Regions from separate parts of the Lysinibacillus sp. FSL K6-0075 genome, predicted to be linked through region 3. Evidence: riboswitches for the same ligand, from Rfam matches in the RefSeq annotation. Region 3 holds a riboswitch; each other region holds the start of a gene.
The links. Region 3 has a riboswitch for thiamine pyrophosphate ahead of MHB65_RS12920 (ABC transporter substrate-binding protein). Riboswitches for the same ligand answer to the same signal wherever they lie in the genome.
Positions count from the first base shown of each region.

Region 1: it holds a riboswitch for thiamine pyrophosphate, as region 3 does, so the genes downstream of both, thiW (energy coupling factor transporter S component ThiW) here and MHB65_RS12920 (ABC transporter substrate-binding protein) in region 3, are expected to answer to the same signal.
Region 2: it holds a riboswitch for thiamine pyrophosphate, as region 3 does, so the genes downstream of both, thiT (energy-coupled thiamine transporter ThiT) here and MHB65_RS12920 (ABC transporter substrate-binding protein) in region 3, are expected to answer to the same signal.

Region 1 covers NZ_CP151947.1:900,587-903,761, forward strand. The annotation lists gene MHB65_RS04150 (VWA domain-containing protein) at 1-140, shown strand, start outside; gene thiW (energy coupling factor transporter S component ThiW) at 633-1,133, opposite strand; TPP riboswitch at 1,228-1,335, opposite strand; gene MHB65_RS04160 (MFS transporter) at 1,402-2,598, opposite strand.
Region 2 covers NZ_CP151947.1:4,241,739-4,244,913, reverse strand. The annotation lists gene MHB65_RS21240 (SMC family ATPase) at 1-768, shown strand, start outside; gene MHB65_RS21235 (hypothetical protein) at 810-932, opposite strand; gene MHB65_RS21230 (DUF4870 domain-containing protein) at 988-1,311, opposite strand; TPP riboswitch at 1,439-1,546, shown strand; gene thiT (energy-coupled thiamine transporter ThiT) at 1,681-2,241, shown strand; gene map (type I methionyl aminopeptidase) at 2,404-3,159, shown strand.
Region 3 covers NZ_CP151947.1:2,626,452-2,629,626, reverse strand. The annotation lists gene parC (DNA topoisomerase IV subunit A) at 1-1,045, shown strand, start outside; TPP riboswitch at 1,166-1,276, shown strand; gene MHB65_RS12920 (ABC transporter substrate-binding protein) at 1,431-2,426, shown strand; gene MHB65_RS12915 (thiamine-binding protein) at 2,428-2,718, shown strand; gene MHB65_RS12910 (ABC transporter permease) at 2,718-3,175, shown strand, end outside.

The DNA.
Region 1 (3,175 bases), 1.7 Mb from region 3:
TGGATATTACCATAAGACGTTTTGGTTGGAACTTCCTAACGAATGCGAGGAAGAAAGAACCGCTGGTTGAGGAAAAACCTATACAGGCAGAAGACACAAATGTGGCACAGTTATTAAAAGGTATGAAAAAACGATCTTAAAATAGTGGAAGCAGTGCAAAATATTAGATTTTGCACTGCTTTTTTGTATTGTTTGAATAGAGAGTTGTCCCCTTTGTAGAGAGTGGCAAGATGATCTAAAAAGTGGGAGCTTTGCTCATAAAGAGATAGAAAGCGCTCTAAGTTGAGTCAATGCCGCTCGTAAGGAGAAGGAAGGTGCTCTAAATAGAGCCGCAGCCGCTCGTAAGGAGAAGGAAGGCGCTCTAAATTGAGTCGCAGCCGCTCGTAAGGAGATGAAAGACGCTCTAAATAGAGCCGCAGCCGCTCCTAAGGAGAAGAAAAGCGCTCTAAGTTGAGTCCCTGCCGCTCCTAAAGAGAAGAAAGGCGCTCTAAATTGAGTCGCAGCCGCTCCTAAGGAGATGGAAGGCGCTCTAAGTTGAGCTATCGCCGCTCATAAGGAGACGGAAAGCGCTCCAACCAAGGCCATCGCCGCTCATAGAAGGAAGAAAAGCGCTCCAATCTTGGCCACCCCCCTCAATAAAGAGAAGAATTAAACCTCTTTACTAGCTCCGTTTTACGCAAGCTGCTAGCAACCATAACACCTAGAATGGCGCCGATTGTACTTGATGTTAAAAAGGCAGGTAGGAAGAAGAATGCTGCTACAGATGTTCCCATGAATAATTTTGCATAAGGTACGGCAATAAGTGAAGCAAGAATGCCAGTTCCCACAACTTCTCCGATGCCAGCTAACCACATTTTATTGCTATATTTATAGGCAAGGGCCGCACAGAACGCGCCAATGACACTACCAGGGATAGCTAATAGAGAGCCTGTTCCGGTAAGGATTCGAATGACGGCAGTGACAAAGGCAACTATTACTGTTGGTACGGGTCCAAGTATAATGGCTCCTATCACATTAATAGCATGCTGAACGGGGTAAGCACGTGCGATTCCTGTTGGGATAGATACGAAAGTAGAGCCTGCAACAGCAATAGCTACTAATAAAGCCATGACTGTTAATTTACGAATTGACATAAAGTTCACTCCTTTTGATAAAGTTCGTGAGGAAAAATAAAAAGGCCGCTCCCTTTAAACAATAGGAAGCGGCCTTGCGTGTATATAGTGACAACAGCAAGTAGCGCCACTTCCCTCCGCTAGTGTGAACTAGATCAGGTTCAAAGGGTCCGTATATTACCATATACGTCTCAGCCTTTTAAAGACTCCCCTAGTGGTTAAAATCATTCAATTTCGTTGACCAACATTAATGTAACATACTGCTAAAAATAGTCAATGATTTTTCAGACTATTTTGTATCGGGATGCATTAAATGAGGTGCTTTTTTCAATGTCCAGATGAGTGCAAGGAAGAAGCAAGCTAATAATATGATCGATCCGAAAATATATGGACTATTCATATTCCAGTCAAATAATAAACCAGCCAAAGCGGGTCCAATCATATTACCAAGACTCATATAGGCATTATTCAAGCCCGCAGCGAATCCTTGTTCTTTCTCTGCAAGCTTTGAGATGAGTGTATTAACAGCTGGACGAATTAATGTCGTTGCTGTAGAGAAAATCGTTGCTACAACTAATATAAGGGCAAAGCCAGAAACAAATAATATGAAGAAAATAGCAACAGATGCAATAAATAAATTGACAAGGACTACCTTCATTTCACCGAAGCGATTGAATAGTGGTGTAATAATAAACATTTGTACAACTACCCCAAAAGCACCACCGACAACTAATATAATTGCTATGTCCACAGGTGTGTAATTAAACTTTTCTGTCACAAATAATGACAATGTCGTTTGGAAGTTTGCAATTCCGAATGAGAACACCAGCATAATGATAAGCATTACAAAATAAGGCATATGTATGGAACGAGCCATTTGCTTCGCCAGATTGTCTTGCTTTTGCTTCTTTTGTGCAGTGTTTGGTTTGGTAGATGGTAATAAAAAGTAAGATAAAATAGAAGCTAGGATGGCTGCAGCTCCAGCAGTGTAAAATGGAAAATGTAAGCTAACCTTTGCTAAGAAACCACCGATTCCTGGCCCTATCATAAAACCAAGAGACATGGCAGCACCCAACATCCCCATCCCTTTCCCGCGTTCTTCATAGGTTGTGACGTCAGCGACAAAAGCCATAATAGGAGGTGCGACAAAAGCGGAACCTAGGCCACCTAAAAAGCGTGCTAAAAAGAGCATCCATACATCTGTAGCAAGGCCAAAACCGATTTGTGCAAGACCTGTCACGATGAGACCGAAAATAATTAAATTTTTTCGACCGTACTGATCGGAAAGGTTCCCAGCAATAGGAGAAAATACGAATTGAGCTAAGGCGAACGTTGCAATTAGCATACCTAGAACTTGTCCTGCTGCACCAAATATTTTTAAATACTCCGGCATGACAGGAATAATTATGCCAATACTCCCCATTGCGATAAACATATTAAACATTAAAATATACAAAGCCGCCTTATTGGACTTCTGCTGGGTCATCGAATGAACCCCCTTTTTTTGTAATCAAATATAGTACAGTCTATCATAAAGAATTATTGCTTGGCTAATAGTTAAGATTGTAGAACTGGTTCTATATTTAGAATGGTTTTCCACAAAAGTTTTCGTCCGGGCATCTACGAATTGCGAAATAATCCATTTTTGTAATAAAAATGGATGAAAATGAAGCTGTAGAATGGGAGGTGGAAAATTTTATAGCTCCTAAGTTGCAACAACAATGGATGAACTTCGCTTATGTAGAGAGAATAAAAAAATGTGAGTTAGTCTGTAATGACATAAAGGTTGGCTATAAATCCTAGCGATGATATAGCGGCATCAGAAATACTGAGTGAAGGTTATGTAATATAAAAAGTACACTTTCATGGCTTGTTTTTCGATAAAACAATATAAAGTTGTGCATGATAGATGACAATATCTAGATGCAAAGCTACTCCATAACAAATGATGTAGGAATCCTCGAAATCCAGATAAATTATTTTCTAAATATAATAATGCAAATAATCCATTGTAAAGGTTCTTATTTAATAGAAAGTTAGATAAGCAGAAAAAAACTAGCGAA
Region 2 (3,175 bases), 1.6 Mb from region 3:
GTACACACTTTGCAAATCCAAATTACCGAAGGGGCTACATATCTTCAAGGGAAAGAGAAGCAAGATTTAGTGTTGATGGAAGCAAGGGTAGAACAGCATCGTATTTCCTATGAGGAAGCATTTAAACGTTTGCAACAGATGAATGGCTTTGCACAAGCATGCCAGGGCTTTATTGAAAAGGTAGAAGAAATAGCGAGAGAGCTTCAATTACTTGAACAGGAAGCAGGGCGAGTAAAGGAACTCTATGGATTATTAAATGGACAAAACGCGAAAAAGCTATCCTTTGAGCGTTATATACAAATTAATTATTTAGATCAAATTACAGAAGCTGCCAATATACGGCTGTATCATTTATCAAACGGTCAATTTGAGCTCAGACGCTCAGATAGATTGGAAAAGCATGCAAAGCAGAGTGGACTTGGTCTTGATGTTTATGATGCCTATACGGATCAATTACGAGATGTTAAAACATTATCAGGAGGCGAAAAATTTAATGCTTCGCTAAGTCTTGCTTTGGGAATGGCAGATGTGATTCAAAGCTTCCAAGGTAATATTCATATTGAAACGATGTTTATTGATGAAGGCTTTGGTTCACTCGATGAGGAATCACTAAATAAGGCAATTGATACATTAATTGATTTACAGGATTCTGGTCGTATGATTGGCGTTATTTCTCATGTACCTGAATTGAAATCTGCGATGCCAGCAGTTTTACATGTAGAAAAAACATTGAATGGACATAGTCAAACACATTTTGAAGTGAAATAAAACGAAGGCGTATTTCCGAAAAAAAGGAATACGCCTTCGTTTTATTTTTTTCGAGGTGTGGCTGTAGGCGTTGTTCCCTTTTTTGCAGCCATTACTTTTCTGACGATAGGAATAACAATCGGTGCTAACTTTACGGCGGTTTTCACAACGTTTGATACTTTCATCCAAAAACAGCTCCTTTTACAATTACTACTACCTGTTTCTCTTAAAAATAAAACATTAACGGATAACGCGAACAGCCTGAATAATATTCCAGATCACAATACCAAGTGAGACGAGGGCATAGATGGCGAATGAAGCAAACCAAATAATCATCACTGTATTATTACTGGAGGTTGGATCTAAACTAAATGTGGAAAAAACAAAGACAATAAAGAACAGGATGCCAAAAACAAAAGGAATTAAATGAGAGACAAGTGCACGAATCGAATGTTTTTTTACATCACTATCTTTTGTCACAATGTACACAATTAATGGAACGATGAAAGGGGCGAAGAAAATACTAAGATAACTAAAGGCAGCTAAAATTTTTTGATTCTCCATAGTTGTACCTCCTTTTTTAATATTTACGCATGAATAATAGCAAAGTTTCAAAAAAATAATGTATGGAAGAGGTTGTAATCCTCCTATCCTTTGCGTACAATGAAAATGTTCAAATAAATTCAGATGTAACGACCACAAGGGGAGCTGATGATGTCAGCTGAGACTGGGCACGTAATGCCTTGACTCTTCGAACCTGTAAGTTAACGCTTGCGTAGGGATGTGGATAGAAACCGACACTTGTACGATGTGAGGCTCTGTCCTGGCATCGTTTTTTTCATTCTTGGGGGAAAATGGTGTCAGAAAGAGACATATCAGTGCATTTCTATTCCTGCTCTTGTATCCTACATCGGAACAAAGGAGAGAATATGTATGGACAAAAAAAGACTGTTAATGCTAGTGGAGATTGCGATATTTGCAGCGATTGGGCTAGTACTTGATCAGGTATCCTTTAAAGTATGGGCACAAGGTGGCTCAGTTAGTCTTGTCATGGTACCTATTATGTTAATCGCGTTTCGTTGGGGCCTAGTAGCTGGGCTAACAACGGGACTACTTGTGGGTGTTATGCAAACAATGTTTGGTTCCTATATCGTGCACTGGCTACAAGGATTACTAGATTATGGTGTTGCTTTTACAGTTGTAGGATTAGCGGCAGTTGTACGTGGACCAGTGTTGGACGCTGCTAAACATATGAACAAAACAAAAATGGCACTTTATATTATAATAGGTACCGTTTTCGCAGGCTTCTTACGATACGCGGCACATACAATTGCTGGTGCTGTATTTTTTGCAGAATATGCTGGCGATCAAAATGCTTGGATCTATTCCATCATCTATAACGGTACATATATGCTACCAGCAACTATATTAACGGCAATCGTTGGTGTTCTTTTATTCACAGCCGCTCCACAATTAATGCAAAGAAAAGCTTAATGCAAGTCCCTTCACATGAGTGGGGGGACTTTTTTATTGTGAATAGCTCTTTTAGCACTTTGCAAAGTAGGAAAGCATACAATATTTAAAGCGTTTATCGTTATACGCATAAAAAGTTATGTTATATTAAAGAATAGATATTAGATGAAAGGGACGTTATAGATGATTGTAAAAACACAAGAAGAGATTGAAGCTTTTAAAAAAATAGGACGCATTTGTGCTGAAATTCGCGAAGCGATGAAAGCTGCAACAAAACCAGGTGTTACAACACTTGAACTAGACGAAATTGCTGGCCGCATGTTTGCGGAGGCAGGCGCTATTTCTGGACCGAAGGGAGAATATGATTTCCCTGGGTATACATGTATTAGTGTCAATGAAGAAGTGGCGCATGGTATTCCAGGAAAGCGTGTTATTCAAGAAGGAGATATTGTGAATATTGATGTTTCTGGCTCCTTAAACGGCTACTTTGCTGACACAGGTATCTCATTTGTTGTTGGTGAAGGCTATGAAGACAAAGAAAAGCTATGCCGTGTTGCCAAAAGTGCCTTTGATCGAGCAATGACAAAGGTAAAGGCTGGATCTAAATTAAATCAAATTGGTAAAGCAGTTGAACGTGAGGCGAATGCTAATGACTTAACTGTTATTATGAATTTAACAGGTCATGGCTTAGGTAAATCTTTACATGATGAGCCAAATCATATTTTAAACTATTATGATGCATGGGATTCTACCATTATGAAAGAAGGTATGGTGCTTGCGGTTGAGCCATTTATCTCAGCAAAAGCAGAGCATATTGTAGAAGCTGGTGATGGCTGGACATTCGTGACACCTGATAAATCACTTGTAGCTCAAATCGAACATTCAGTCATTGTGACAAAGGATAAACCAATTATCCTAACGTCATTAGACGAAGAATAGGATATAATGAAAAATC
Region 3 (3,175 bases):
TATTAAACAAGAATTGCTAGACATTAAGAAACGCTTTACAGAGCCACGTCGCTCGAAGATTGAGCAAGAAATTGAAGAAATTAAAATTACATTAGATGTCCTTGTGCCAAGTGAAGAGGTTGTCGTGACAGTGACGAAGGACGGTTATATTAAACGTACATCGACACGTTCTCATGCCGCTTCAAATGGGCAAGATTTTGCCATGAAGGATTCGGATTATTTATTGTATGAAGCAAACTTAAATACACAGCACCATCTATTGCTGTTCACAAATCGTGGTAATTATATTTATCAGCCTGTTCATGAGCTTCCTGACATACGCTGGAAGGACCTGGGCCAGCATATTTCCAGTATTGTCCCAACAGGGGAAGATGAATCGATTATTGCGGTTTATGGCTTCGAAACATTTGAACAGCCAAATACGTATGTCTTCACAGCCACAAAAGATGGTCAAATTAAGCGCTCACCACTCGCAGACTATGCGGTAACACGTTATTCAAAGCCAATTAAAACGATGAACGTCAAGGCTGGTGATGCGATGATCTATGCATCGTTTGTGACGGATGATGTAGAACTGATGCTAACAACGGATACAGCCTATGCGATTCGTTTCCCGATGGAGGAACTACCCGTTACAGGTGTGAAAACAGGCGGTGTGAAAGGGATCACGCTAAAAGATGGAGAAGCCTTAGTTGGTGTCAATGTGCTACAGCCTGATGTTACACAATATGTAGTGATTGTGACACAGCGTGGAGCCGTGAAGAAAATGAATGTCGCTGAAGTTGAAGTAGCAAGTCGTGCAAAACGTGGACTAAAAGTATTAACAGAGTTAAAAGCAAATCCTCACCGAATTGTAGCAGTTATACAAGCGACAGACGAGGAGCAGGTTGTGATTGAAACCGAAAAAGGCGTTCAAGAGGTAATTGCTGTACAAGCATTGTCTCGTGCAGATCGCCATTCCAACGGTTCGTTTAAAGTGGATATTGCAACAGATGGGGCGATTTCCCATGTATTAACAGCCAAAAAAGAACAGAAACCTAGCTAATATCATGCCCAGTCTCTTAGGAGAGCTGGGCTTTTGTCTTGAATACAATCGCTATTCAAAAATAGCACCTTGTCATTTAAGTGTAACTATGGGTATAATAATCATCGAAAAGTTCATAGCGAAAGAATGTAGGGGGGCTAGTAGTTGCTAGCTGAGATTGTGTCCGATAGACGCTGACCCTTTGAACCTGATTTGGCTCGTACCAGCGTAGGGAACATCTATTCAAAAAAGCAAAGTTTTGAAGAATGATTGTAATACGTCTGGGAGGAATCCTAGGCGTTTTTTTATGTTTTCAGGCGATAGCTTGAAAACCTTGTATACGCTTTCTTCTGGTGACAACATTCATTCATGAACACTTTCATATTACAAACTGGGAGGCTTTCGCATGAAAAAATGGTTATTTATTCTATTGGCAGCACTTTTGACTTTAGTGGGCTGTAGTGAAAAAGAGGACAAGCAGGCGACTGACAAGCTGAAAAAGGTGTCTGTGGTACTGGATTGGACACCGAATACGAATCATACAGGTCTGTATGTCGCAAAAAAACTCGGTTATTTTGAGGAACAGGGCTTAGATGTTGAGATAATTATGCCTGGTGAGGCGGGCGCAGATCAGCTTGTTGCTTCTGGAAAGGCAGAGTTTGGCGTGAGCTATCAGGAAGGCATTACACAGGCGCGTGTACAAGATGTGCCGCTGGTCTCTATCGCAGCGATTATTCAGCATAATACATCTGGCTTTGCTTCTATTGCATCAAAAGGCATTACATCGCCAAAGGATTTTGAAGGTAAAACTTATGGTGGTTGGGGTGCGCCATTAGAGCAAGCCGTTCTCCAATCATTAATGCAAACAGAAAAGGCAGATATCAATAAGCTAGATATCGTCAATGCAGGGGATTTAGATTTCTTCACAATGATGGAAAAAGACATTGATTTTGCTTGGATTTATTATGCATGGACTGGGATTGAAGCTGAGCTGCGTGGGGAAAAGATTAATATGCTGTATCTAACGGATTATAGTGATCAATTGGATTACTATACACCTGTTCTAGCTACGAATGAAAAAATGCTACAGGACAACCCTGATGTTGTCAAAGCCTTTGTTGCAGCTACATCAAAAGGCTATGAATACGCAATAGAAAACCCAAGTGAAGCGGCTGATATTTTAATCGAAGCAGCTCCAGATTTAGATAAAGAGCTAGTGCATAAAAGTCAGGAATGGCTGGCAGATAAATATCAGGATGATGCCAAGCAATGGGGAGAGCAAAAGCTTTCTGTGTGGGAAAACTATGCAAAATGGATGTCTAGCAATCATGTACTAGAGGGCGAGTTTGATGCGAAACAAGCCTTTACAAATGATTTCTTACCTAAAAAGGAGGCCAATTAAGATGGCAAATTCATTAATCAGTGTGCAAATCATACCAAAGACAGAGAAATATGAAGATGTTATACCTTATGTGGATGCAGCGATTGCTGTGATCGATGCTTCTGGCGTGAAATATGAGGTACATCCATTGGAAACAACGATGGAAGGCGAGCTTTCTACATTGCTCCAAATCATTGAAAAAATGAATGAGAAGATGATCGAGCTTGGTGCCATTAATGTTATTACACAAGTGAAAATTTTATATCAGCCAAAGGGTATTACGATGGATACATTAACGGAGAAATATCAGTAATGAAACGTGCATTGCAAAAGGGAAGGACGATAATTTTTATCGCCTTCCTCTTATTCATATGGGAACTAATCGTGCATTTTGCTGAAGTTCCACATTGGTTATTACCTGCGCCAAGTAGTATTTTGTCGGAAGCCTTTCAGTCGTATCAAACCTTTCTACCACATGTATTTGCTACGGTGCAATTAGCCTTACTAGGTCTGGCCATTGGCATTGCTTGTGGTCTAACGGTGTCGATTGTGTTGCATCGTTTTACATTCATTCGGGAGTTGTTTTATCCAATTCTTATTATGTCGCAAAATGTTCCCATTCTTGTCTTGGCACCATTGCTTATTATTTGGTTTGGCTTTGGCTTATTACCGAAGCTCATTATTATTTGCCTCGTGTGCTTTTTCCCAATTGTCATTGCAGCGATGGATGGATTTAGGCAAACGGCCCCTGAATTAAAGCATTATTTTGC